Regions from separate parts of the Streptomyces sp. NPDC037242 genome, predicted to be linked through region 2. Evidence: riboswitches for the same ligand, from Rfam matches in the RefSeq annotation. Region 2 holds a riboswitch; each other region holds the start of a gene.
The links. Region 2 has a riboswitch for cobalamin ahead of ACZ7GJ_RS04285 (ribonucleoside-diphosphate reductase subunit alpha). Riboswitches for the same ligand answer to the same signal wherever they lie in the genome.
Positions count from the first base shown of each region.

Region 1: it holds a riboswitch for cobalamin, as region 2 does, so the genes downstream of both, metE (5-methyltetrahydropteroyltriglutamate--homocysteine S-methyltransferase) here and ACZ7GJ_RS04285 (ribonucleoside-diphosphate reductase subunit alpha) in region 2, are expected to answer to the same signal.
Region 3: it holds a riboswitch for cobalamin, as region 2 does, so the genes downstream of both, ACZ7GJ_RS25020 (ABC transporter substrate-binding protein) here and ACZ7GJ_RS04285 (ribonucleoside-diphosphate reductase subunit alpha) in region 2, are expected to answer to the same signal.
Region 4: it holds a riboswitch for cobalamin, as region 2 does, so the genes downstream of both, ACZ7GJ_RS34430 (cobalamin biosynthesis protein) here and ACZ7GJ_RS04285 (ribonucleoside-diphosphate reductase subunit alpha) in region 2, are expected to answer to the same signal.

Region 1 covers NZ_JBVJUY010000014.1:40,294-45,918, reverse strand. The annotation lists gene aceB (malate synthase A) at 1-835, shown strand, start outside; gene ACZ7GJ_RS18445 (3-hydroxybutyryl-CoA dehydrogenase) at 832-1,716, shown strand; cobalamin riboswitch at 1,861-2,086, shown strand; gene metE (5-methyltetrahydropteroyltriglutamate--homocysteine S-methyltransferase) at 2,253-4,577, shown strand; gene ACZ7GJ_RS18435 (CbtA family protein) at 4,764-5,591, opposite strand; gene ACZ7GJ_RS18430 (CbtB domain-containing protein) at 5,606-5,625, opposite strand, start outside.
Region 2 covers NZ_JBVJUY010000002.1:312,664-318,288, reverse strand. The annotation lists gene ACZ7GJ_RS04295 (carbon starvation CstA family protein) at 1-2,136, shown strand, start outside; gene ACZ7GJ_RS04290 (CstA-like transporter-associated (seleno)protein) at 2,133-2,327, shown strand; cobalamin riboswitch at 2,456-2,587, shown strand; gene ACZ7GJ_RS04285 (ribonucleoside-diphosphate reductase subunit alpha) at 2,731-5,124, shown strand; gene ACZ7GJ_RS04280 (ribonucleotide-diphosphate reductase subunit beta) at 5,124-5,625, shown strand, end outside.
Region 3 covers NZ_JBVJUY010000022.1:107,677-113,301, reverse strand. The annotation lists gene ACZ7GJ_RS25045 (PhzF family phenazine biosynthesis protein) at 1-346, shown strand, start outside; gene ACZ7GJ_RS25040 (TetR family transcriptional regulator) at 378-959, opposite strand; gene ACZ7GJ_RS25035 (hypothetical protein) at 1,090-1,368, shown strand; gene ACZ7GJ_RS25030 (ABC transporter ATP-binding protein) at 1,400-2,212, opposite strand; gene ACZ7GJ_RS25025 (FecCD family ABC transporter permease) at 2,209-3,237, opposite strand; gene ACZ7GJ_RS25020 (ABC transporter substrate-binding protein) at 3,234-4,223, opposite strand; cobalamin riboswitch at 4,260-4,397, opposite strand; tRNA gene ACZ7GJ_RS25015 (tRNA-Trp) at 4,505-4,578, opposite strand; gene ACZ7GJ_RS25010 (ankyrin repeat domain-containing protein) at 4,633-5,367, opposite strand; gene ACZ7GJ_RS25005 (DUF4352 domain-containing protein) at 5,442-5,625, shown strand, end outside.
Region 4 covers NZ_JBVJUY010000042.1:34,789-40,413, forward strand. The annotation lists gene ACZ7GJ_RS34410 (hypothetical protein) at 1-398, opposite strand, end outside; gene ACZ7GJ_RS34415 (alpha/beta hydrolase family protein) at 514-1,656, opposite strand; gene ACZ7GJ_RS34420 (inorganic phosphate transporter) at 1,952-3,226, shown strand; gene ACZ7GJ_RS34425 (hypothetical protein) at 3,255-3,476, shown strand; cobalamin riboswitch at 3,570-3,718, shown strand; gene ACZ7GJ_RS34430 (cobalamin biosynthesis protein) at 3,756-4,754, shown strand; partial or broken gene ACZ7GJ_RS34435 (cobyric acid synthase) at 4,751-5,625, shown strand, end outside.

The DNA.
Region 1 (5,625 bases), on a different contig from region 2:
GATGGAGGAGATCCTCTACGAGCTGCGCGAGCACAGCGCGGGCCTGAACGCGGGCCGCTGGGACTACCTCTTCAGCCTGATCAAGAACTTCGGCCACCGCACCGACTTCCAGCTCCCGGACCGGGCCGCGGTCACCATGACCGCCCCCTTCATGCGGGCCTACACGGAGCTCCTCGTACGGACCTGCCACCGGCGCGGGGCCCACGCCATCGGCGGGATGGCCGCCCACGTCCCGAGCCGGGACGCGGAGGCCAACACCGCGGCCCTGGCGAAGGTGCGGCTCGACAAGGAGCGGGAGGCCGAGGACGGCTTCGACGGCTCCTGGGTCGCGCACCCCGGGCTCGTCCCCGTCTGCCGGGAGGTCTTCGGCAACGTCCTGGGGGACCGGCCCCACCAGCTGGAGCGGACGCGTGAGGACGTCGAGGTGACCGCCGCCGATCTGCTGTCCGTCCGCCGGATCGCCGCCCCGCCGAGCTCCGAGGGCATCCGCTCCAACGTGGCCGTCGCCCTGCGCTACTTCGACGCCTGGCTGCGCGGCAGCGGCGCCGTAGCGCTGAACGGCCTCATGGAGGATGCCGCGACCGCGGAGATCGCCCGCGTCCAGATCTGGCAGTGGCTCCGACACGACCGGGTGGACCGGGGCACCGTCATCGACCTCCTCGACGCCGAATGCGCCGCCCTGCAAGCCGAGGACCCGCAGGCCCTCGTCCTCGAAGCGCGCGAGGTCTTCGTGGACACGGCACTGTCGGTCCAGCTCCCCGCCTTCTTCACGCCCGAGGCCTACACCCGCCACCTCGTCCGCACCGCCACCCTCACCGCGCAGGTGAACGCGTGAACGCCGCGGTACGGCCGAGCCCCATCCGGCGCGTCGGCATCGTCGGCGGGGGACAGATGGGCGCCGGCATCGCCGAGGTGTGCGCCCGGGCCGGCCTGGACACCGTCGTCGCCGAGTCGGACGCCGCCGCCGCTCGCGCCGCCCGGGAGCGGATCGCCGTCTCCCTGGAGCGCGCCGTCCAGCGGGGCAGGCTGGACCGGATCTCCGCGGAGGACGCGCTGGCCCGACTGCTGTTCACCGGGGACCTGGAGGACCTCGCCGACCGCCAGCTGGTCATCGAGGCGGTCACCGAGAACCCCGACGTCAAGACCGAGATCTTCACCGCTCTCGACAAGATCGTCGCGGACCCCGGTGCCGTCCTCGCCACGAACACCTCCGCGATCCCGATCATGCGCCTGGGCATGGCGACCGGACGCGCCGACAGGGTGGTGGGCCTGCACTTCTTCAACCCCGTGCCCGTACTGCCGCTCGTCGAGGTCGTGTCCTCCCTCCACACGTCGGCGGACACCCTCGCCGCCGTGGAGGCCTTCGCCGGGGACACCCTGGGCAAGACCACGATCCGTTCCCAGGACCGGGCCGGATTCGTCGTCAACGCCCTGCTCATCCCCTACCTGCTGTCGGCCATCCGGATGGCCGAATCCGGGTTCGCACGTGCTGAAGACGTCGACGCCGGCATGGAACTGGGCTGCGCCCACCCGATGGGTCCGCTCAAGCTAGCCGACCTCATCGGCCTGGACACGGTCGCGGCCATCGCGGAATCCCTCTACGAGGAGTTCAAGGAACCGCTCTACGCCCCGCCCCCGCTGCTCCAGCGGATGGTGCAGGCCGGGCTGCTGGGCCGCAAGAGCGGCCGCGGGTTCCACACCTACGGCCGGGGCTGAGGGGCCCCGGCAGGTCTCCGGGCCGAGGGTGCCCGGAGGTGCGCGGGAACGGTGGGGTACGGCGAGTGGTGTCGCCGTGCCCCACCGAGCGTGCGTGCGGGCCGCGTTGACACCCCTCCCGGCGGGGAGCGCGGGACATCCCCTAAGGTGGCCGGTGCAGCTGGTTCGCCCCGTCCGCCAGGCGGGATGCGTCGTAAGAGGGAACCCGGTGGGAATCCGGGACTGCCCCGCAGCGGTGAGCGGGAACGACCGCCGTCATACGCACTGGGACCGGACAACGGTCCTGGGAAGCGACGGCCAGTAGGTGCCCGCCGGGAGACCGGCAGGCGTGCCCGCGAGTCCGAAGACCTGCCCGTTGCCCGCACGCGACCGTTCGCGTGCGGACATCCCGGTGACCTCGTGGGCGGGTCGGCGTACACAGCGAGCGGCAGACGCGGGCTTCGGCTCCGCGCCACGGGCCGCCCGCCGCGTCGTTCCTTCGCGTCCACGTCCCGTCGCCGGGGCGTTCCTGGACACATCTCGCGAAGGAGAGTTCCGTGACAGCCAAGCCCGCAGCCGCGGCAGCACGAGCCACCGTGTACGGCTACCCCCGCCAGGGCCAGAACCGCGAACTGAAGAAGGCCGTCGAGGGCTACTGGAAGGGCCGGGTCACCGCCGACGCCCTCCGGGAGACCGCGGCCGCACTGCGCCGTTCCAACTGGCAGCAGCTGGCCGAGGCCGGCATCACCGAAGTCCCGACCGGCGACTTCTCGTACTACGACCACGTCCTGGACACCAGTGCCATGGTCGGCGCCGTCCCCGAGCGGCACCGCGCGGCCGTCGCCGCCGACGCGCTCGACGGCTACTTCGCGATGGCGCGCGGCACCCGGGACGCCGCCCCGCTGGAGATGACCAAGTGGTTCGACACCAACTACCACTACCTGGTCCCCGAGCTCGGCCCCGACACCGTCTTCACCGCCGACCCGGCCAAGCAGGTCGCCGAGCTGGAGGAGGCCCTCGCGCTCGGCCACACCGCCCGCCCCGTGCTCGTCGGCCCGATCACCTACCTGCTGCTGGCCAAGCCGGCTCCCGGCGTGGCGGCGGACTTCGAACCGCTGGCGCTGCTGGACCGGCTGCTCCCCGTCTACGCCGAGGTCCTCGCGGCCCTGCGGGCCGCCGGGGCGCAGTGGGTGCAGCTCGACGAGCCCGCCCTGGTGCAGGACCGCACCCCGGCCGAGCTGAAGGCCGCCGCCCGCGCCTACCGCGACCTCGGCGCCCTGACCGACCGCCCCAAGCTGCTCGTCGCCTCGTACTTCGGCCGGCTCGGCCAGGCCCTCCAGGTGCTCGCCGCCTCCCCCGTCGAGGGCCTGGCGCTCGACTTCACCGAGGCGGGCGGCGCCAACCCGGAGGACCTCGCAGCGGTCGGCGGGCTGCCGGGCAAGCGGCTGGTGGCCGGTGTCGTCAACGGCCGCAACATCTGGATCAACGACTTCGAGAAGTCGCTGGCCACCCTCGGCACTCTCCTGGGCCTCGCCGACCGGGTGGACGTCGCCGCGTCCTGCTCCCTCCTGCACGTTCCGCTCGACGCCGGCGCCGAGCGGGACATCGATCCGCAGGTCCGCCGCTGGCTCTCCTTCGCCCGGCAGAAGACCCGGGAGATCTCCGTCCTGGCCCGAGGACTGACCGGGGGCACGGACTCCATCGCGCCCGAACTCGCCGCGAACCGGGCCGACCTGGCCTCCCGCGCCGCATCCGCCCTCACCCACGACCGGGCCGTCCGGGCCCGCACCGCGGCCGTCACCGACGCCGACGGCCGCCGCTCCCAGCCGTACGCCGACCGGGCCGCCGCCCAGCGGGCGCACCTGGGCCTGCCGCTGCTGCCGACCACGACCATCGGCTCCTTCCCGCAGACCGACGAACTGCGCGCGGCCCGCGCCGACCTGCGCGCCGGGCGCATCGGCACGGCGGGCTACGAGGCACGCATCAAGGGCGAGATCGAGGAAGTGGTCTCCTTCCAGGAGAAGACCGGCATCGACGTCCTCGTCCACGGCGAGCCCGAACGCAACGACATGGTGCAGTACTTCGCCGAGCAGCTGACCGGCTACCTGGCCACCCAGCACGGCTGGGTCCAGTCCTACGGCACCCGCTACGTCCGCCCGCCGGTCCTGGCGGGGGACATCTCCCGCCCCCAGCCGATGACCGTCCGCTGGACCTCCTACGCCCAGTCCCTGACGGCCAAGCCGGTCAAGGGCATGCTGACCGGCCCCGTCACCATGCTGGCCTGGTCCTTCGTACGCGACGACCAGCCGCTCGGCGAGACCGCCCGCCAGGTGGCGCTCGCCCTGCGCGACGAGGTGGGCGACCTGGAGGCGGCCGGGACCCGGGTGATCCAGGTCGACGAGCCGGCCCTGCGCGAGACGCTGCCGCTGCGCGGCGCCGACCACGCGCAGTACCTGGCATGGGCCACCGAGTCCTTCAGGCTCACCACCAGCGGGGTCCGGCCGGACACCCAGATCCACACGCACATGTGCTACGCCGAGTTCGGCGACATCGTCCAGGCCATCGACGACCTCGACGCCGACGTCATCAGCCTGGAAGCCGCCCGCTCGCACATGCAGGTCGCCCGAGAACTCGCCGCCCACGGCTACCCGCGCGAGGCGGGCCCCGGCGTCTGGGACATCCACTCCCCGCGCGTCCCCAGCACCGAGGAGGCGGCCGCTCTGCTGCGCACCGGCCTGGAAGCCATTCCGGCCGAGCGGCTGTGGGTCAACCCCGACTGCGGACTGAAGACCCGTGGTTGGGCAGAGACCCGCGCTTCCCTGGAGAACCTCGTCGCCGCCGCCCGCGAGGTCCGCTCCGCCCTCACGGCCGACGGCGTCTGACCCGCGGACGGGGGGGGGGGGGGGGGGGGGGGGGGGGGGGGGGGGGGGGGGGAGGGGGGGGGGGGGGGGGGGGGGGGGGGGTTTCGCCCCTCCCCCCCGCCCCCCCCGCCACCACACGGCCGCTTGCCCCGCCCCACCCCCCCCCCCCCCCCCCCCCCCCCGGACCGGCTGCGCTGTCGCGCGGAGTCAGCCGACGGCCGACACCGTGCGCGGCTCGGGCGCCTGCGTCCCGGCAGCATCGGTGCGGTGGGCCAGCAGTCGCTGCGCGAGGAGGCCGAAGACGACCCCGAACACGACCCACAGCACCATCTGGACGGAGATGGACGCGACCCGGAACTCCCACAGCAGGGCTGCGGGGAACTCGGGCTTCACGGCATCGCTGTTGTCCGGAAGGACGAGGAAGGCCAGCGCGGTGGCGAGGACGAAGCCCGCCCCGGCGGCCAACGTCGCGTTCCAGTTGCCCAGTCGCGGGGCGAGCCGCCGACCCAGGATGATCGCGCCGACGCCGAGCAGGACGCTGAGCAGGATCATCAGGAAGAACAGCGTGGTGCGCTGCCCGATGGTGTCCGGGTTGCCGACCGCCGGCGGGGTGGCCGGGTACTTCAGGAACGGCACCAGATAGGCGGTGGCGAAGGCGGCCGCCGCGGTGAGCGCCGCCGTGGCCCGGGGGCTGAAGCGCCCGACGCGGCCCAGCGCGAAGGAGAACGCGAGGGAGGCGATGCCGCCCAGCGCGACCCCGTAGACGAGGACGCCGGTGGCGAGGCCGGCCGTGGACTGCACGGGCCGGCTGACGAGTTCCTCCTCTTCCTCGGCGGCGGGGGCGGCCTCGCCGCCGTGACCGGCGTGGCCGGCCGCGGGAGCGGCTTCCTTGGCGGCCGCGGCCTCTTCGACGGCGATGGACCCCCGTACCGGGGGCTCACCGACCACGTAGGCGACGGCGAAGGCGAACAGTCCGGCGATCAGGCCCGCGAGCATGCCGCGGACCAGGAGACCTCTGACAGTGGAGGCGTACATGGTGCGTGAGCCTCTCAGTGGCAGGGGAAGCCGA
Region 2 (5,625 bases):
GCGTGGGTGCTGGTCGCACTCATCGGAGCCATCGGGTGGGGCGTACTGGCGCTCTCGCGCGGCGAGGAGATCTCGGCCGCCTGGCTGCTCGCCGCCGCGCTGGGCTCGTACGCCATCGGCTACCGGTTCTACGCGCGCTTCATCGCGAACCGCGTCCTGAAGGTGGACAAGACCAGGGCCACCCCCGCCGAACGCCTTGACAACGGTGTCGACTTCCACCCGACCGACCGGCGGGTGCTCTTCGGCCACCACTTCGCCGCCGTCGCGGGCGCGGGCCCCCTGGTCGGCCCGGTGCTGGCCTCCCAGATGGGCTACCTGCCGGGCACCATCTGGATCGTCGCGGGCGTGATCTTCGCGGGCGCGGTCCAGGACATGGTCACGCTGTTCTTCTCGACCCGGCGCAACGGCCGCTCGCTCGGGCAGATGGCCCGTGACGAGATCGGCCCGGTCGGCGGCGCCGCCGCGCTGGTCGCCGTGTTCGCCATCATGATCATCCTGCTGGCGGTGCTGGCGCTCGTCATCGTCAACGCACTGGCCGACTCGCCCTGGGGCGTCTTCTCCATCGGCATGACCATCCCGATCGCCCTCTTCATGGGCTTCTACCTGCGCGTCCTGCGGCCGGGCCGGATCACCGAGGTTTCGGCGATCGGCGTCGCGCTGCTGCTGCTCGCCATCGTCTCGGGCGGCTGGGTCGCGGAGTCCTCCTTCGCCGACGTCTTCACGCTGGAGAAGGAGACCCTGGTCCTCTGGATGATCGGGTACGGCTTCCTGGCCTCGGTGCTGCCGGTGTGGATGCTGCTGGCGCCGCGCGACTACCTCTCCACCTTCATGAAGATCGGCACCATCGCCCTGCTCGCGCTCGGCGTGGTCATCGCCATGCCGACGCTGAAGATGCCCGCGGTCACCGACTTCGCCTCCGGCGGCAACGGCCCGGTCTTCGCCGGCTCGATGTTCCCGTTCGTCTTCATCACCATCGCCTGCGGCGCGCTGTCCGGCTTCCACTCGCTGGTCTCCTCGGGCACCACCCCGAAGATGATCCAGAAGGAGACCCAGGTCCGGGTCATCGGCTACGGCGCCATGCTGACCGAGTCCTTCGTCGCCGTCATGGCGGTCATCGCGGCCTGCATCATCGAGCCGGGCCTGTTCTTCGCGGTCAACTCCCCCGGCGGCGTCGTCGGCACCACCGTCGAGGCGGCATCGCAGGCGGTGGGCAACTTCGGCTTCGCCATCTCCCCCGAGGCCCTCGCCCAGGCCGCGAAGGACGTGGAGGAGACGAGCCTGCTCTCCCGTACGGGCGGTGCGCCGACCTTCGCGCTCGGGATGTCGGAGATCTTCTCGTCCGTGATCGGCGGCGCCTCGCTGAAGGCGTTCTGGTACCACTTCGCCATCATGTTCGAGGCCCTCTTCATCCTGACCACCGTGGACGCCGGCACCCGCGTCGGCCGGTTCATGCTCCAGGACACCCTCGGCAACGTGCACAAGTCCTTCAAGGACGTCAGCTGGAAGCCCGGCGTCTGGTTCGCGAGCGCGATCGTCGTCGGCGGCTGGGGCTACTTCCTGTGGGTCGGCGTCAAGGACCCGCTGGGCGGCATCAACCAGCTCTTCCCGCTGTTCGGCATCGCGAACCAGCTCCTCGCGGCGGTCGCGCTGGCCGTCTGCACCACGCTGCTGGTCAAGTCCGGCCGGCTCAAGTGGGCCTGGGTGACGGGCGTGCCGCTGGCCTGGGACGTGGCCGTGACGCTCACCGCGAGCTGGCAGAAGATCTTCTCCTCGGACGTGGCCGTCGGCTTCTTCGCCCGGCGCGACCAGTACCAGGACGCCATCGACGCCGGGAAGGTCCTCAAGCCCGCCAAGAACATGGACGAGATGCACACCGTGGTCACCAACGCCACCGTGGACGGGGTCCTGTCGGTGCTCTTCGCGGTGCTGATCGTCATCGTGCTGCTGGACGCCGCGCGCACCTGCCTGGCCGCCGTCCGCAACCCCGCGGCGGTCGAGCTCTCCGAGGTCCCGTGGACCGAGTCGAAGATCGTCGCCCCGGCCGGGCTGATCCCCACCGCCGAGGAGCGGGCGGAGCTCGCCGCGGCCGGGCTCGACTCGGGCGGCGGCCGGGTCAAGGAGCCGGCGGCGTCATGAGCCTGCGCAGCGTGCTCGCGAGGGTCCGGTACTACGTACGGGAGTTCTCGGGCGAGGCGGCGTACGACCGCTACGCGGCCCACGCCCGCTCGCACGACCCGCAGGCCCCGCTGATGACCCGGCGGGCCTTCGAACGCGCCCGTACGGACGCCCGCGAGGCCGACCCGCGCGAGGGGTTCCGCTGCTGCTGAGCCCTGCCGTACCCACGAAGGCCCCGCCGGACGCTCCGGCGGGGCCTTTCGGCGGTAGCGGAGAGGTACGACTCGGGGACGGCGCGTCGTGGACGACACAACATGTGGTGGGTCACGCAACGCGGTGCCCCCACATGTATGCTCAAGGCTGCTGTCGCCGCAGGGGAATCCGGTGCGAATCCGGAACTGTCCCGCAACGGTATGAAGTGTCCGTCTACCGGACGCCAAGTCCGAGGACCTGCCGACAGCGCGCCCGGCTCGACCGAACCGGGTGCCGATACGTCCGGGCCTCGCGGTTGGGCCGGTGGACGCCATGCGGGGGACGCGATCCTGCCACGCCCGCATGCGCCCGCTCGCGCCCCGCCCCGCCGATGACCGGGCCGAGCGAGGGAGAGCTCCCCCCGTGACCATCGCGCCTGCCGCGCCGCGCGCCGAGTCCGACCAGCCCGCAGCCGAGGGTCCCGGGACCGCGTTGCTGCGGACCCTCACCGAGCTGACGGCCGACCTCCCCGACACCGACCCCGGCCGGGTCGCCGCCGCCGCGCTGCGCGGGCGCAGCTCCACCGCGGACGAGGCCGAGCTGCGGGGGCTCGCCACCGAGGCCGCCGCCGGTCTGATCTCCGAGGACCCCGCGTACTCCCGACTGGCCGCGCGCCTGCTGACGTTCGCCGTCGCCGACGAGGCCGCGGGCCAGGGGGCCACCTCCTTCTCCGCCTCCGTCGAGGTCGGCCACCGCGAGGGCCTGATCGCCGACCGCACGGCCGAGTTCGTACGCACCCACGCGAAGCGCCTCGACGCGCTGGTCGAGCACGCGCTCGCCGAGGGCGCGGACGACCGCTTCGGCTTCTTCGGCCTGCGCACCCTGCACAGCCGCTACCTGCTGCGCCACCCGATCACCCGCCAGGTCATCGAGACCCCGCAGTACTTCATGCTGCGCGTGGCCTGCGGCCTGGCCGAGGACGAGAGCCTGCGCGCCGTCGAGGAAGTGGCCTCGCTGTACCGGCTGATGAGCCGCCTCGACTACCTGCCGTCCTCCCCCACGCTCTTCAACTCCGGCACCCGGCACCCGCAGATGTCCTCCTGCTACCTGCTGGACTCCCCGCTGGACGAGCTCGACTCGATCTACGACCGCTACCACCAGGTCGCGCGCCTCTCCAAGCACGCCGGCGGCATCGGCCTCTCGTACTCCCGCATCCGCGCCCGCGGTTCGCTGATCCGCGGGACGAACGGCCACTCCAACGGCATCGTGCCGTTCCTGAAGACCCTCGACGCCTCCGTCGCCGCCGTGAACCAGGGCGGCCGCCGCAAGGGCGCCGCCGCCGTGTACCTGGAGACCTGGCACGCGGACATCGAGGAGTTCCTGGAGCTCCGCGACAACACCGGTGAGGACCAGCGCCGCACCCACAACCTGAACCTCGCCCACTGGGTGCCGGACGAGTTCATGCGCCGCGTGAACGCCGACGCCGACTGGTCGCTGTTCTCCCCGGCCGACGTCCCGGAGCTGGTGGACCTGTGGGGCGACGAGTTCGACGCCGCCTACCGCAAGGCCGAGGCGGACGGCCTGGCCCGCAAGACCATGCCCGCCCGCGACCTGTACGGCCGGATGATGCGCACCCTCGCGCAGACCGGCCAGGGCTGGATGACCTTCAAGGACGCCTCCAACCGCACGGCGAACCAGACCGCCGAGCCGGGCTCGGTCGTCCACTCCTCCAACCTGTGCACCGAGATCATCGAGGTCACCAACGACGGCGAGACGGCCGTCTGCAACCTCGGCTCGGTCAACATGGGTGCCTTCGTGGTGGACGGCGGGATCGACTGGGAGCGCCTGGACGAGACCGTCCGCACCGCGGTGACCTTCCTCGACCGCGTGGTGGACATCAACTTCTACCCGACCGAGCAGGCCGGCCGCTCCAACTCCCGCTGGCGCCCGGTGGGCCTGGGCGCGATGGGCCTCCAGGACGTCTTCTTCAAGCTGAAGCTGCCCTTCGACTCCCCCGAGGCGAAGGCGCTGTCCACGAAGCTCTCCGAGCGCATCATGCTCGCCGCGTACGAGGCCTCCTGCGACCTCGCCGAGCGCAGCGGCCCGCTGCCGGCCTGGGAGCAGACCCGTACCGCCCGCGGTGTCCTGCACCCGGACCACTACGCGGGCATCGAGCTGAACTGGCCCGAGCGCTGGGACGCGCTGCGCGCCCGCGTCGCGAAGACCGGGATGCGCAACTCGCTGCTCCTCGCCATCGCCCCGACGGCGACGATCGCCTCGATCGCCGGCGTGTATGAGTGCATCGAGCCGCAGGTCTCCAACCTCTTCAAGCGCGAGACGCTCAGCGGTGAGTTCCTCCAGGTCAACGGCTACCTGGTGGAGGAGCTGAAGGAGCTCGGCGTCTGGGACGCGCAGACCCGCGAGGCGCTGCGCGAGTCCAGCGGCTCCGTCCAGGGCTTCGGCTGGATCCCGGCCGAGGTGCGCGAGCTGTACCGCACGGCGTGGGAGATCCCGCAGCGCGGCCTGATCGACATGGCGGCGGCCCGTACGCCGTTCCTCGACCAGTCGCAGTCGCTGAACCTGTTCCTGGAGACGCCGACCATCGGGAAGCTGTCCTCGATGTACGCGTACGCCTGGAAGCAGGGCCTGAAGACCACGTACTACCTGCGCTCGCGCCCGGCGACGAAGATCGCCCGCGCCGCGCAGGCCGCCACCCCCGCGGCGCTCCCGCTGGCCGACGCCGCCGCCGAGGCCGCGGCCGCGGAAGCGCTCGCCTGCTCCCTTGAGAACCCCGAGTCCTGCGAGGCCTGCCAGTAATGAGCTCCACCGACAAGAAGAACCTCCTGGACCCGGGCTTCGAGCTCACGCTCCGCCCGATGCGCTACCCGGACTTCTACGAGCGCTACCGGGACGCGATCAAGAACACGTGGACGGTCGAGGAGGTCGACCTCCACTCGGACGTGGCCGACCTCGCGAAGCTGACGCCCGCTGAGCAGCACATGATCGGCCGGCTGGTCGCGTTCTTCGCGACGGGCGACTCGATCGTCTCCAACAACCTCGTGCTGACCCTGTACAAGCACATCAACTCCCCGGAGGCGCGCCTGTACCTGTCGCGCCAGCTGTTCGAGGAGGCCGTGCACGTCCAGTTCTACCTGACGCTGCTGGACACCTACCTGCCCGACCCGGACGACCGGTCGGCCGCCTTCGACGCGGTCGAGGAGATCCCCTCCATCCGCGAGAAGGCGCAGTTCTGCTTCAAGTGGATGGACTCGGTCGAGAAGATCGATCAGCTGGAGACGGCCGCTGACCGGCGCCGCT
Region 3 (5,625 bases), on a different contig from region 2:
CGTTCGCGACCTGACCCCCGATCCGCAAGCGCTGGCCGCCCTGACGCTCCGCGAGGACCTGCGCGGCGTCATCGTCACGGCCCCGGCGGCGCGCGAGGGGCTGGGGTACGAGTTCGTCTCCCGCTTCTTCGCGCCGGCCAGGGGCATCCCCGAGGACCCGGTAACGGGCAGCGCCCACACCGCGCTCGCCCCGTACTGGTCGGCGCGCCTGGGCCGCACCCGGCTCACCGGCCTCCAGGTGTCGGCCCGCACCGGCCTGGTCCGCACTGCCGTGCAGGGCGACCGCATCCACCTCACCGGCAACGCCGTCACGGTCCTACGGGGCACCCTGCGCGTCCCGTTCTGAGGTCGCAGGCGCGGTGTTCCGCGGCCCTGCCTCAGGCGGTGAGCTTGCGGACCAGGGCCACCAGGGCCGCCCGTTCGGCGTCCGGCCCGGCCTCCAGCGTTCCCGGCAGCAGGATCCGGGCCAGCTGCGGCATCGTGAACCAGACCGCGATCAGCGAGATCACCGCGTGCAGCAGCGCTCCGGCGGTCAGCTCGCCCGTGACGGCTCCCGCGCGCTGCGCATCGGCGATGGCCGCGAGCTTCTCGGCGTAGTGGTCGGTGCGTTCGCACTGGGCGGCGATCCGGTCGCCGCACTGCAGGCCCTCCCAGGCCTTCAGGCGCATGAAGTGCGGGTGGGCGCGGTGGTAGTCGAAGACCCGCCCCGCGTAGTCGGCGAGGTCGACCGGGAGCCCGGTGTCGATCGGGACGGCAGCCGCCATCTTCTCCAGCTCCGCCTCCAGTACGGCCATGAACAGCTTGTCCTTGCTGCCGAAGTACTGGTAGATCCGCTCCTTGTTGACGCCGGCCCGGGTGGCGACGCGGGCCACCCGGGCCCCCTCCGGCCCGAACTCGGCGAATTCCTCCACCGCCGCGTCGAGCAGGAGTTGTTTGGTGCGTGCTGTGTCCCAGGCCATGGATGCACTGTAGTGCCCCGCCGGGAATAACCAACCAGGTGTTTGGACTTTGGATCATGTGCGTGCAAGACTCCAACCACCCGGTTGGGGATTGCTCCCGCCGTGTCACACCGCTCTCAGGGGGAACACCATGTCCGCGAACGCGACTTCATCCGCTCCGTCGCCCGCCGCCGCTCCGGCCGGGCCGTCCGTGCACCGCCGCGCCTTCATCACCTGGCTGGCCGTCTACCCGACCATCACGCTCGCCCTCGCGCTGCTCGGCCCCGCCATGGGTGACCTGCCGCTCGTACTGCGCACGCTGATCCTCACCGCGATCGTCATCCCGGTCGTCGCCTACCTGTTGATCCCGGCCCTGATGAAGGCCAACGCCCGCCTCGGAACCCTCGGCCGCCGATCGGCCGGAGCATGACGCCGACGGGCGGCGCGCGTCCCGGAACTGGTCAGTTCCCCACTCGCGCCCCGTCCAGGGGAAGGTAGACGATGTTCGGCGCGCCGGTGTCCGGGTGGATCCCGATGCGCGCCCGGACGCCGTACACCTCGCCCAGCAACTCCTCCGTCAGGACCTCCTCCGGCGTCCCGCAGGCGGCCACCCGCCCGGCGGACAGCACGTACAGCCGGTCGCAGAAGGCGGCGGCGAGGTTGAGGTCGTGCAGGACGAGCAGTCCCGTCGCGGGCAGGGAGCGGACCAGGGCCAGGATCTCCAGCTGGTAGCGGATGTCCAGGTGGTTGGTCGGCTCGTCGAGGGCGAGCAGGCCCGGGTCCTGGACCAGGGCGCGGGCCACCAGGGCCCGCTGGCGCTCCCCGCCGGAGAGCTCGTCGAAGCGGCGCCCGGCGAGGGCGGCCGCGCCGACGGTCTCCAGCGCCCCGGCGACCTGGCGCGCGTCCTGCGGACCGTCCTGCTCCCAGAACCGCTTGTGCGGGCTGCGCCCCATCGCCACGACCTCGCGCACGGTCAGCCCGAAGGTGCCGCCCGCGTCCTGCGGCACGACCGCCACCCGGCGGGCGCGGTCCTTGACGCGCAGCACCGCCGCGTCCGCGCCGTCCAGCAGCACGCGGCCGGCCGTGGGCCGCAGCGCGCCGTAGACGCAGCGCAGCAGTGTGGTCTTGCCGCTGCCGTTGGGGCCGACCACTCCGACCGTCTCGCCGGGGCGGGCTACGAGGTCGACTCCGTGCAGCAGCGTGTGCCCGTCGGTCTCGTAACGCACGGCCTCGACCACGAGTTCCACCGGCCGCGATCCCGGATCCGCCGTCATCCGGCCACCCCCTCGGTACGGGTGGACCTGCGCAGCATCCACAGGAAGAACGGGCCGCCGACCAGCGCCGTGACCACGCCGACGGGGATCTCCTCGGGCGCCGCCGCGGTACGGGCGAGCAGGTCGGCCAGGGTCAGGAACACCGCCCCGCCCAGCGCGGCCACCGGCAGCAGCGCGCGGTGTCCGGCACCCACGACCATCCGGGCGGCGTGCGGAACCATCAGCCCCACGAAACCGATCGCCCCGCTGTAGGCCACCAGTACGCCGATGACGAGGGAGGTCAGGACGAAGACGGCCGCGCGGAACCGCCCGGTGTCCAGGCCCAGCGTCCGCGCGCCCTCCTCGCCCGCGAGCAGCAGGTCGAGCGGCCGGGCGAGGGCGACGAGCAGGCCGGTGCCGACGAGCAGCGCGGCCGCGGGCAGCGCCAGTTCGTCCCAGCGGGCCCCGCCCAGGCCTCCGAGGGTCCAGAACAGCACGCTGCGGACCTGGTCGGGGTGCGCGGCGAGCACGAGCACCAGGCTGGTGAGGGCGGACAGGACGTACTGGACGGCGACTCCGGCGAGGATCAGCCGGCCGGTGGTCATGGTGCCGCCGCGCCGGGCCATCGCGTAGACGGCGACGAGCGCGCCCATCGATCCGGCGAAGGCGGCCAGCGGCACGCCGACCCCGCCGGCGAATCCCGCGCCCGCGCCGAGGACGATGACCGCGACGGCTCCCGCCGAGGCCCCGGAGGAGGCCCCGAGCAGGAAGGGGTCGGCCAGCGGATTGCGCACCAGGGCCTGGAGCACGGTGCCCGCGACAGCCAGCCCCGCGCCGACGAAGACCCCGAGCAGGACCCGCGGCATGCGCACGTCCCACACGATGGAACCGAAGGCTCCGCCGCCCGGGCCGGGTCCGGCGAGCAGGATGTCGAGCACCCGGCCGGGCGCGATCCGCACCGGCCCGAGGGCCAGGCCCGCGACCGCGGACGCGGCCAGGGCGCAGCCGAGTACGAGGACGACGACCGGGGTACGGCGCCGCCTCACGCGGCGTCGGGGTGGAGCTGGCGGCCCAGGGACTCGACGGCGTCGGCGACGCGTACGCCGAGGACGGCCGAGGAGAGCGGGAGCACGACGAAGCGCTGGTTCTTGATCGCGGGAACCTGCGCCAGCGCCGGATCGTTCAACAGGCGCTGCTTCTTGGCTTCGACGGTGGTGCCGCCGTAGTCGTAGATGAGGACGATCTCGGGCCGCCGCTCGATGACCTTCTCCCACGACACGTCGCCGAAGGTGTCCTTGAGGTCGGCGAAGGTGTTCGTCCCGCCCGCCAGCGAGACGATCTGGTTCCCGATGCCGTCGCCTCCCGAGGTGAAGGCGGAGGCCTCGCCGGAGTCGTAGACGAAGACGGAGGGCTTGGCCCGGTCCTTCACACGCGCGGTGACGGCGTCGATGCGGCGCTGCTCGTCCTCGATGACCTTCGCGCCGCGCTCGGGCACGCCGAAGGTCCGTGCCACCTCGGTGATCTCGGTCTTGAGCTGTTCGAGACCGACCGGCCCTTCGGTGCAGTACTCCACACTGAGCCGCGAGTTGATGCCGGATCGGGCCAGTCCTTCGCGGTCGCGGCCCTGCGCCTTGTCGAAGGCGCTGGAGTAGCCGCCGTAGACGAAGTCGGGGTCGGCTCCGAGGAGGACCTCCTTGGAGGGGTACTCCTTGGCCAGCACCTTGATCTTGTCGTAGGCGGGCCGGTAGGCGGGCAGTACGGCGTCGTCCAGGTAGGCGGTCCCGGCGATCCGCTCCTCCAGCCCGAGGGCGAGGAGGATCTCGGTCGCGTGCTGGTTCATGGCGACGGCCCGTCGGGGCGGGGCCTGATAGGTGCTGCTGACCCCGCAGTTCGTGACGGTGTACGGGAATCCCGGCGCAGCGGCGGCCCCTGCCGCCGGGTCTCCCCCATCCGGGGAACCACCGCAAGCGGCCAGGGGTATCAGAAGTGAAACCGGCACAAATGCCCGCAGGAGTGCGCGAGAACGCGACATGGCGAAGCCTCTCCGGGGGATCCGCGTCCCCTGGTCGAAGTGAAGAGGCGGTGCGTCAGTGTCTGACTCCCAGATCCCTCGGGCGGGCTCCGGTCACAGTGGCGGGACCGCACCGGATTCGCACCGGTTTCCTGTCCTGCACCGCCTGGGTAACGCGGCCCAGTCTGCCAGACGCCCGGCGGCGGGCACCTCGGCGGTGAGGTGGGGGAACGACGAACGCCCAGGTGCGAGGGGTCTCGCGCCTGGGCGTTCGTTCACAACGGGGCCGTAGTACGGCGTTGCAGGGGCGGCAGGATTCGAACCTGCGGCCTTCGGTTTTGGAGACCGGCGCTCTGACCAGCTGAGCTACACCCCTTCGGCGAGACCAACCATGACACGGCAGGCGCCGAAGATCCACTGAATTCGGGGATCAACTCACGGGAATTTCGCGGCTCGTGCGGGCGCCGGCGGATCGGAGCCAGGCGATGAGGGGGCCATCGTCGCTGGTCAGAGCGATATCCAGGGGGGTCAGGTCGCCGTAGCCGATCCAGTTGATGTCCGCTCCTTGAGACAACAGGTATTGGGCAGTGGACAGTCGGCCCCCGTGGCAGGCACCCCAGAAGGCGCTGGTGACGTCCTCCCGGGACGCCCCGGCGGCGAGGAACTCCTCCACCCGGTCCAGGAGTCCGAGGGCCGCGGCGTCCTGGAGGTCGACACGGGCGCCGTGGTCGAGGAGGCGGCGCGCGGCGCGCCACTGGCCGAATCCGGTCGCGTCGGCCAGCGGGGTGCCGCCGCCGAGGAGGGCGCCCGGGGCCTCGATGTCCGCGCCCACCGCGATGAGCGCGTCGACGGCGGCCACGTCGTCATTGCTCGCGGCCCAGTGCAGTGGGGTTTCCGCGTGCGAACCGACGAACCGGGCTCCGGGATCCGCCCCGGCGGCCACCAGGGCGTGGATCACCTCCGTGGTCTGCGGGTAGTGCCCGGGCCAGTCGGTGGCGATGTGCAGCAGGCTGCGCTCCCCGGCGGCCGCGCCCCGCCGGACGATGCGGCAGGTCGCGAGCCCGGGGTTCGCGTCCAGGAGCCGACGCAGCTCCGACAGGTCGCCGGCGCGGATCGCTGCCGAGACGGAGACGGCGAGCGGGTCGCCGGATTCGAGGGAGAGCATGGGGATCAGGCTACGAGGGCGCACGCCGCTCCGGCCGGTGGCGGGACCGGGGGACGCGGAGGATCGTGGGCGGGGTGATCCGTCGAGCGGCAGCTTCCGCCGTGCGCCGAGAGGAGCGCGCCGCCGGGGCGCGGCCCCGCGTCCGGGTGCGGGCGGCGCGGCTCGCGGCGGCGATCCTGCTCGCGCCCGCCCTGCTGGGCGCGGCCGGCGCCTCCGGCGAGACCATCTCGCTCTCCGGCGACGGGCCGGGCGAGCGGC
Region 4 (5,625 bases), on a different contig from region 2:
AGCCGCCAGCCGGGGCGGGCCTGGCCGCCGTGCACCTCGACCAGGCCGGCGAGCCGGGAGCGGTCCCAGCCGACCCGGATCTGGCCGTGCGTCAGGCACAGCTCGGCGGCGGCCCGTTCGACGTCGACGGTCGGCAGGGCGGCCGCGGGAGCGGGCCGGCCGCCGTCCCCGGCGCCGAGGTTGCGCTCGGCCCAGCGGGCGAGGCGTACGGCGTCGGCGAGCGAGGCGCGGGCTCTGCTCGCGAGTTCGGCCGTGGCGGGGGTGCCCGCCGGAGGCCTTGGGGTGGTCCGGGTTCGCCGGTCGGTCACCGCCTTGCGGGCCGTGGCAACGGACCGCGGGGAGACGAGTCGGAGTCTGGAGTCGCGAGCCAACTGCTCATCAGGCTTTCGGGACGTCACGGAAGCAGTCTCGCCCGTCACCGGCCGAAAGCCCAAACGGAACCGACCCTTTCCACCTGCCGCCGCGAGGAACAAGGGACATAACGCCCGCTCCGTCCCCTGCGGCACACGGCCTTCACATAAGAGGGGTGAGGAAGCGGCGCAGGGCCTCCTCGTACCCGGCCGGATCGGCGTTCCACATCGCCCCGTGCGCGGCCCCGCGCACCGGGTGCAGGGTGACCAGGTCGGGCCGCGCGGCGGCGAGCCGGCGGGCGGGCTCCCACGGGGCGAGCGCGTCGTCCGGGCCGTGGAAGATCAGGACGGGGACCTTCAGCGCGCCGGGGTCGGCCCCCGGCGCCCGGTGGTCGGCCCGCAGGCCGGCCCGCCCCTCGGCGGCCCGCACCGCGAACGGCAGCAGCGCGGCGGGGGTGCGGCGCGCGGCGACGAGCGCGCGCAGGGTGGCGTGCCAGTCGAGGACGGGCGAGTCCAGCACCAGCCCGGAGATCCGGTCGGACAGCGCCGAGCGCTCGACCGCGCGCAGGGCCATGGCCGCGCCGGTGGACCAGCCGTGCAGGACCACGCGGCGGGCCCCGTAGCGCAGGGCGTAGCGGATGGCGGCGTCGAGGTCGCGCCACTCCGACTCGCCGAGGTGGCCCAGGCCGTCCGGGGAGGCGGGGGCCCCGAGGTCGCCGCGGTAGGCCACGTCCAGGACGGGCAGCCGGTGGCGGTTCAGGAAGGGCAGCACCACCATCGGGTGCTCGCGGGTGGCGCCGAGCCCGTGGACGGTGATCACCCAGGTGTCCCGGGCGGCGGGTACGAACCAGGCGGGCAGCGCCCCGAGCTCGCCGGGGATGTCCACGTCGGCGTGGTCGAGCCCGAGGGCGGTGCGCGGGTTGCCCAGGTGGACCTGCGGGGTCAGGGTGACGCGGGTGCCGGGGTCGAGGCTGCCGTGGGTGACGGCGAGCAGCCGGCGTACGACGGTGTCCGGGCCGTGCGGGGCGTCGGCGATCACCGGGCCGACCACCGCGTGCACCCCGGGCGCGGTCAGTCCGTACGTACCGTCGCGCAGGGAGGCCAGGGAGCGGGTCAGCTCGACCCGGCCGGCGGCGGTGGCGTGGACGCTGAGCCGGGGCCCGCCGGGCAGGGGGCGCCCGGGTTCGGGGCGCAGGGCCGCGTCGGCGGCGTACCGGCCGGCGGCGACGGCGGTCACCATCGCGGCCGCGCCGGCACCCAGGATGGTCGTCGTGACGGCCGCTGCCGTCGCCGTAGCGGTGCGCACCGCTCCAGTGTCGGTGCGGGGGCCCCGGCGGGCCACCGGGCGGGCCGGAGGAGGGTGATCTGGATCTCTTCGCGGGGGGCCGGACGAGGGGTCCGGGGTGCCGGAGGTGCCCCGCGGCGGGTTCCGTTCACCCCGCTCTGACGTGCGTTAATCGATACATCTACCCCTGTAGCGGGACAAACGTCCCGATGGCACGCCGGGGTGAGACACCGCTTCGCCCGTCTCAGTTCACCTTCCGTTCATCCAGGTTGCTTACGGTCCACGTGCCACTGACGTCAAACAGAAGCCTGGGTAAATGGAGCACATAACGCTTCTCCTCGGGATCGTGATCATCACCGCTCTCGTGTTCGACTTCACGAACGGTTTTCACGACACGGCCAACGCGATGGCCACCACCATCTCGACCGGCGCCCTCAAGCCCAAGACTGCGGTGGCCATGTCCGCCGTCCTGAACCTCGTCGGCGCGTTCATGTCCGTGGAGGTCGCCAAGACGATCTCCAAGGGCCTGGTCAACGAAGAGGGCATTCAGCCAGAAGTGATCTTCGCCGCCCTGGTCGGCGCGATCCTCTGGAACCTCGTCACCTGGCTCGTCGGGCTCCCCTCCAGCTCCTCCCACGCCCTGATGGGCGGCCTGATCGGCGCGGCGGTCGCCTCCGCCGGCCTGGACGCCGTCAACGGCAGCGTGGTCGTCACCAAGGTGCTCATCCCCGCGATCGCCGCGCCCCTGGTCGCCGGCATCGCCGCGATGCTGGCCGCCAAGCTCACCTACAAGCTCGGCAACAAGGTCGACGAGAAGACCTCCACCAAGGGCTACCGCGCCGGTCAGATCGCCTCGGCCGGCCTCGTCTCCCTCGCGCACGGCACCAACGACGCCCAGAAGACGATGGGCATCATCACCCTGGCGCTCGTCGCCGGCGGTGCGCTCGCCCCCGGCTCCAACCCGCCGGTCTGGGTCATCGTCTCCGCCGGCCTGGCCATCGCGATGGGCACCTACCTCGGCGGCTGGCGCATCATCCGCACCATGGGCAGCGGCCTGACCGACCTGCAGCCGCAGCAGGGCTTCGCCGCCCAGACCTCGGCCGCCAGCGTCATCCTGGCCTCCTCCAGCCTCGGCTTCTCCCTCTCCACCACGCACGCGTGCTCCGGCGCCGTCATGGGTGCGGGCCTGGGCCGCAAGGGCGGTGTGGTCCGCTGGTCCACCGCCACCCGCATGTTCATCGCGTGGGGCCTGACCCTGCCGGCCGCCGCCCTCGTCGCCTCCGGCGCCGAGCTGGTCATGCGCACCGGTGACGTCGGCGTCACCGGCGTGGCGGTCTTCCTGGTCGCCTCGTGCGTCGCCATCTGGGTCATCTCCCGCCGCCAGGTCGTCGACCACAACAACGTCAACGACGTGGAGCCGGCCGGCGCCGAAGCCGAGCAGCCCGGTGTGGTCACCACCGCCATGGCCGCCGTCGCCGTCCCGCCGATCGCGGGCACGACCGCCGCGGTGACGGACGACGCCCTCAAGGCCACCATCCCGGCCACGACGGCCACCCCGGCGACCCCTGCGGCTCCGGCCGCCGCGGTCTGACCCCGAGAACGACAGAGGAAACGGCAGTATGAAGATCGACTGGGCAGCACTCGGCTCCGTCTTCGGGGTCAGCCTCTCCGCCACCGTCGCGCTCGTGGCCCTCTTCACCCTGGGCCTCGTGGGCCTCTCCAAGCACGAGGCCGCCACCGAACAGGGCGGCACCGCCACCCTGGCCCGCAGCGGCGCGTACGCCTGCTTCGCACTGTGCGCGGCGGCCGTGACCTACGCGATCTACCTGATCGTCAGCTGAGGCACTCGCACACCACGCGTCAGGGCTCCCTCCGGGTTTCTCCCGGGGGGAGCTTTCGCGTACCCCGCCGCAGGTCAACGGCGAGTTGACGGGCGTTCGCGGTGCGTGGTGGACTGCCCGAGCCAATACGGCGGCATGGAGAGGAAGTCCGGTGCGAATCCGGCGCGGTCCCGCCACTGTCACCGGACGCTCTGCCGAGTGGATCCGGGAGCCAGGAACTCTCGCCGCCGGTCACGTCGAACCAGGGCGCGGACCCTGAGTGAGGACATACCTGCCACCATGCGTGCCGATCGCGTTTTCGCGTACGGCGCCACGGCCGGCCTGATCGGCGACCGGATCCTCGGTGATCCTCGCCGTGGGCACCCCGTGGCCGCCTTCGGACGGACCGCCGCCGCCGTCGAGCGTGCCCTGTGGCGCGACGACCGCGCCCGGGGCGCCCTGCACACCCTGGTGTGCGCCGGGGGCGCGGCCGTTGTCGGCGCGCTGGGCGCACGGGCCGTGCGCTCCCGGCCCGCGGCCGCCCGGATCGCCCTGACCGCCGCCGCCACCTGGGCCGTCGTGGGCGGCACCTCGCTGGGCCGGGAGGCCCGCGCCATCGGCGGCGCGCTCGCCGCCGGGGACGCCGAGGTGGCCCGGGAGCGGCTGCCGCACCTGTGCGGGCGCGACCCGCACTCCCTGGACGAGCAGCAGATGGCCCGCGCCGTCGTGGAGTCGGTCGCCGAGAACACCTCCGACGCGGTGGTCGGGGCCCTGGTCTGGGGAGCCCTCGCCGGCGTCCCCGGGCTGCTGGCCTTCCGCGCCGTGAACACCCTGGACGCGATGGTCGGCCACAAGTCGCCCCGCTACCTGCGCTACGGCTGGGCCTCGGCCCGGCTGGACGACGTCGCGGGCTGGCCGGGCGCCCGGCTGACCGCGCTCGCCGCCGTACTGGCCGGACCCGACCGGAGGGGGGCCGTACGGGCCTGGCGCGCGGACGCCGCCGCCCACCCGAGCCCGAACGCCGGGCCCGTGGAGGCCGCGTTCGCCGGGGCTCTCGGCGTACGCCTCGGCGGCACCCTCGCGTACGGCGGCCGGGTCGAGCACCGGGCCGTGCTGAACGGCGCGCAGGGGCGGCCGGTGCAGGTCGCGGACATCGAGCGGGCGGTACGGCTGTCGCGGCAGGTGACGTGGCTGGCTCTGGGAGCCTGTGTGTCGGCCCGGCTGCTGGTCTCCCAGGTCTCCAAGGCCTCCCAGGTCTCCCGGGTCTCCCGCATGACGAGGAAGGGGCGGCGCGCATGAGCGGCGCGAAGCGCGGCGGCGGACTGCTCGTCGCCGGTACGACATCGGACGCGGGCAAGAGCGTGGTCACGGCGGGCATCTGCCGCTGGCTGGCCCGGCAGGGCGTGAAGGTGGCCCCGTTCAAGGCGCAGAACATGTCGCTGAACTCCTTCGTGACGCGCGAGGGCGCCGAGATCGGGCGTGCGCAGGCGATGCAGGCGCAGGCCGCGCGCGTGGAGCCGACCGCGCTGATGAACCCGGTGCTGCTCAAGCCCGGCAGCGACCGCAGCAGCCAGGTGGTGCTGCTGGGCAAGCCGGTGGGCGAGATGAGCGCCCGCGGCTACCACGGCGGGCGGCAGGAGCAGTTGCTCGGCATCGTCACGGACTGCCTGGAGCAGCTGCGGGGCACGTATGACGCCGTGATCTGCGAGGGGGCGGGGAGTCCGGCCGAGATCAACCTGCGCCGGACCGACATCGTGAACATGGGCATCGCGCGGGCCGCGCGGTTCCCGGTGGTCGTGGTCGGGGACATCGACCGCGGCGGGGTCTTCGCGTCCTTCTTCGGCACGACGGCGCTGCTCTCGCCCGAGGACCAGTCGCTGATCGCCGGGTACCTGGTGAACAAGTTCCGCGGGGACGTCTCCCTGTTGGAGCCCGGCATGGAGATGCTGCGCGGGCTCACCGGGCGGGCGACGTACGGGGTGCTGCCCTTCCAGCACGGACTGGGCATCGACGAGGAGGACGGGCTGCGGGTCTCGCTGCGCGGCGCGGTACGGGAGTCCGTGGTCGCCCCGCCGGTCGGCGAGGACGTGCTGCGGGTCGCGGTGTGCGCGGTGCCGCTGATGTCGAACTTCACGGACGTCGACGCGCTCGCGGCGGAGCCGGGGGTCGT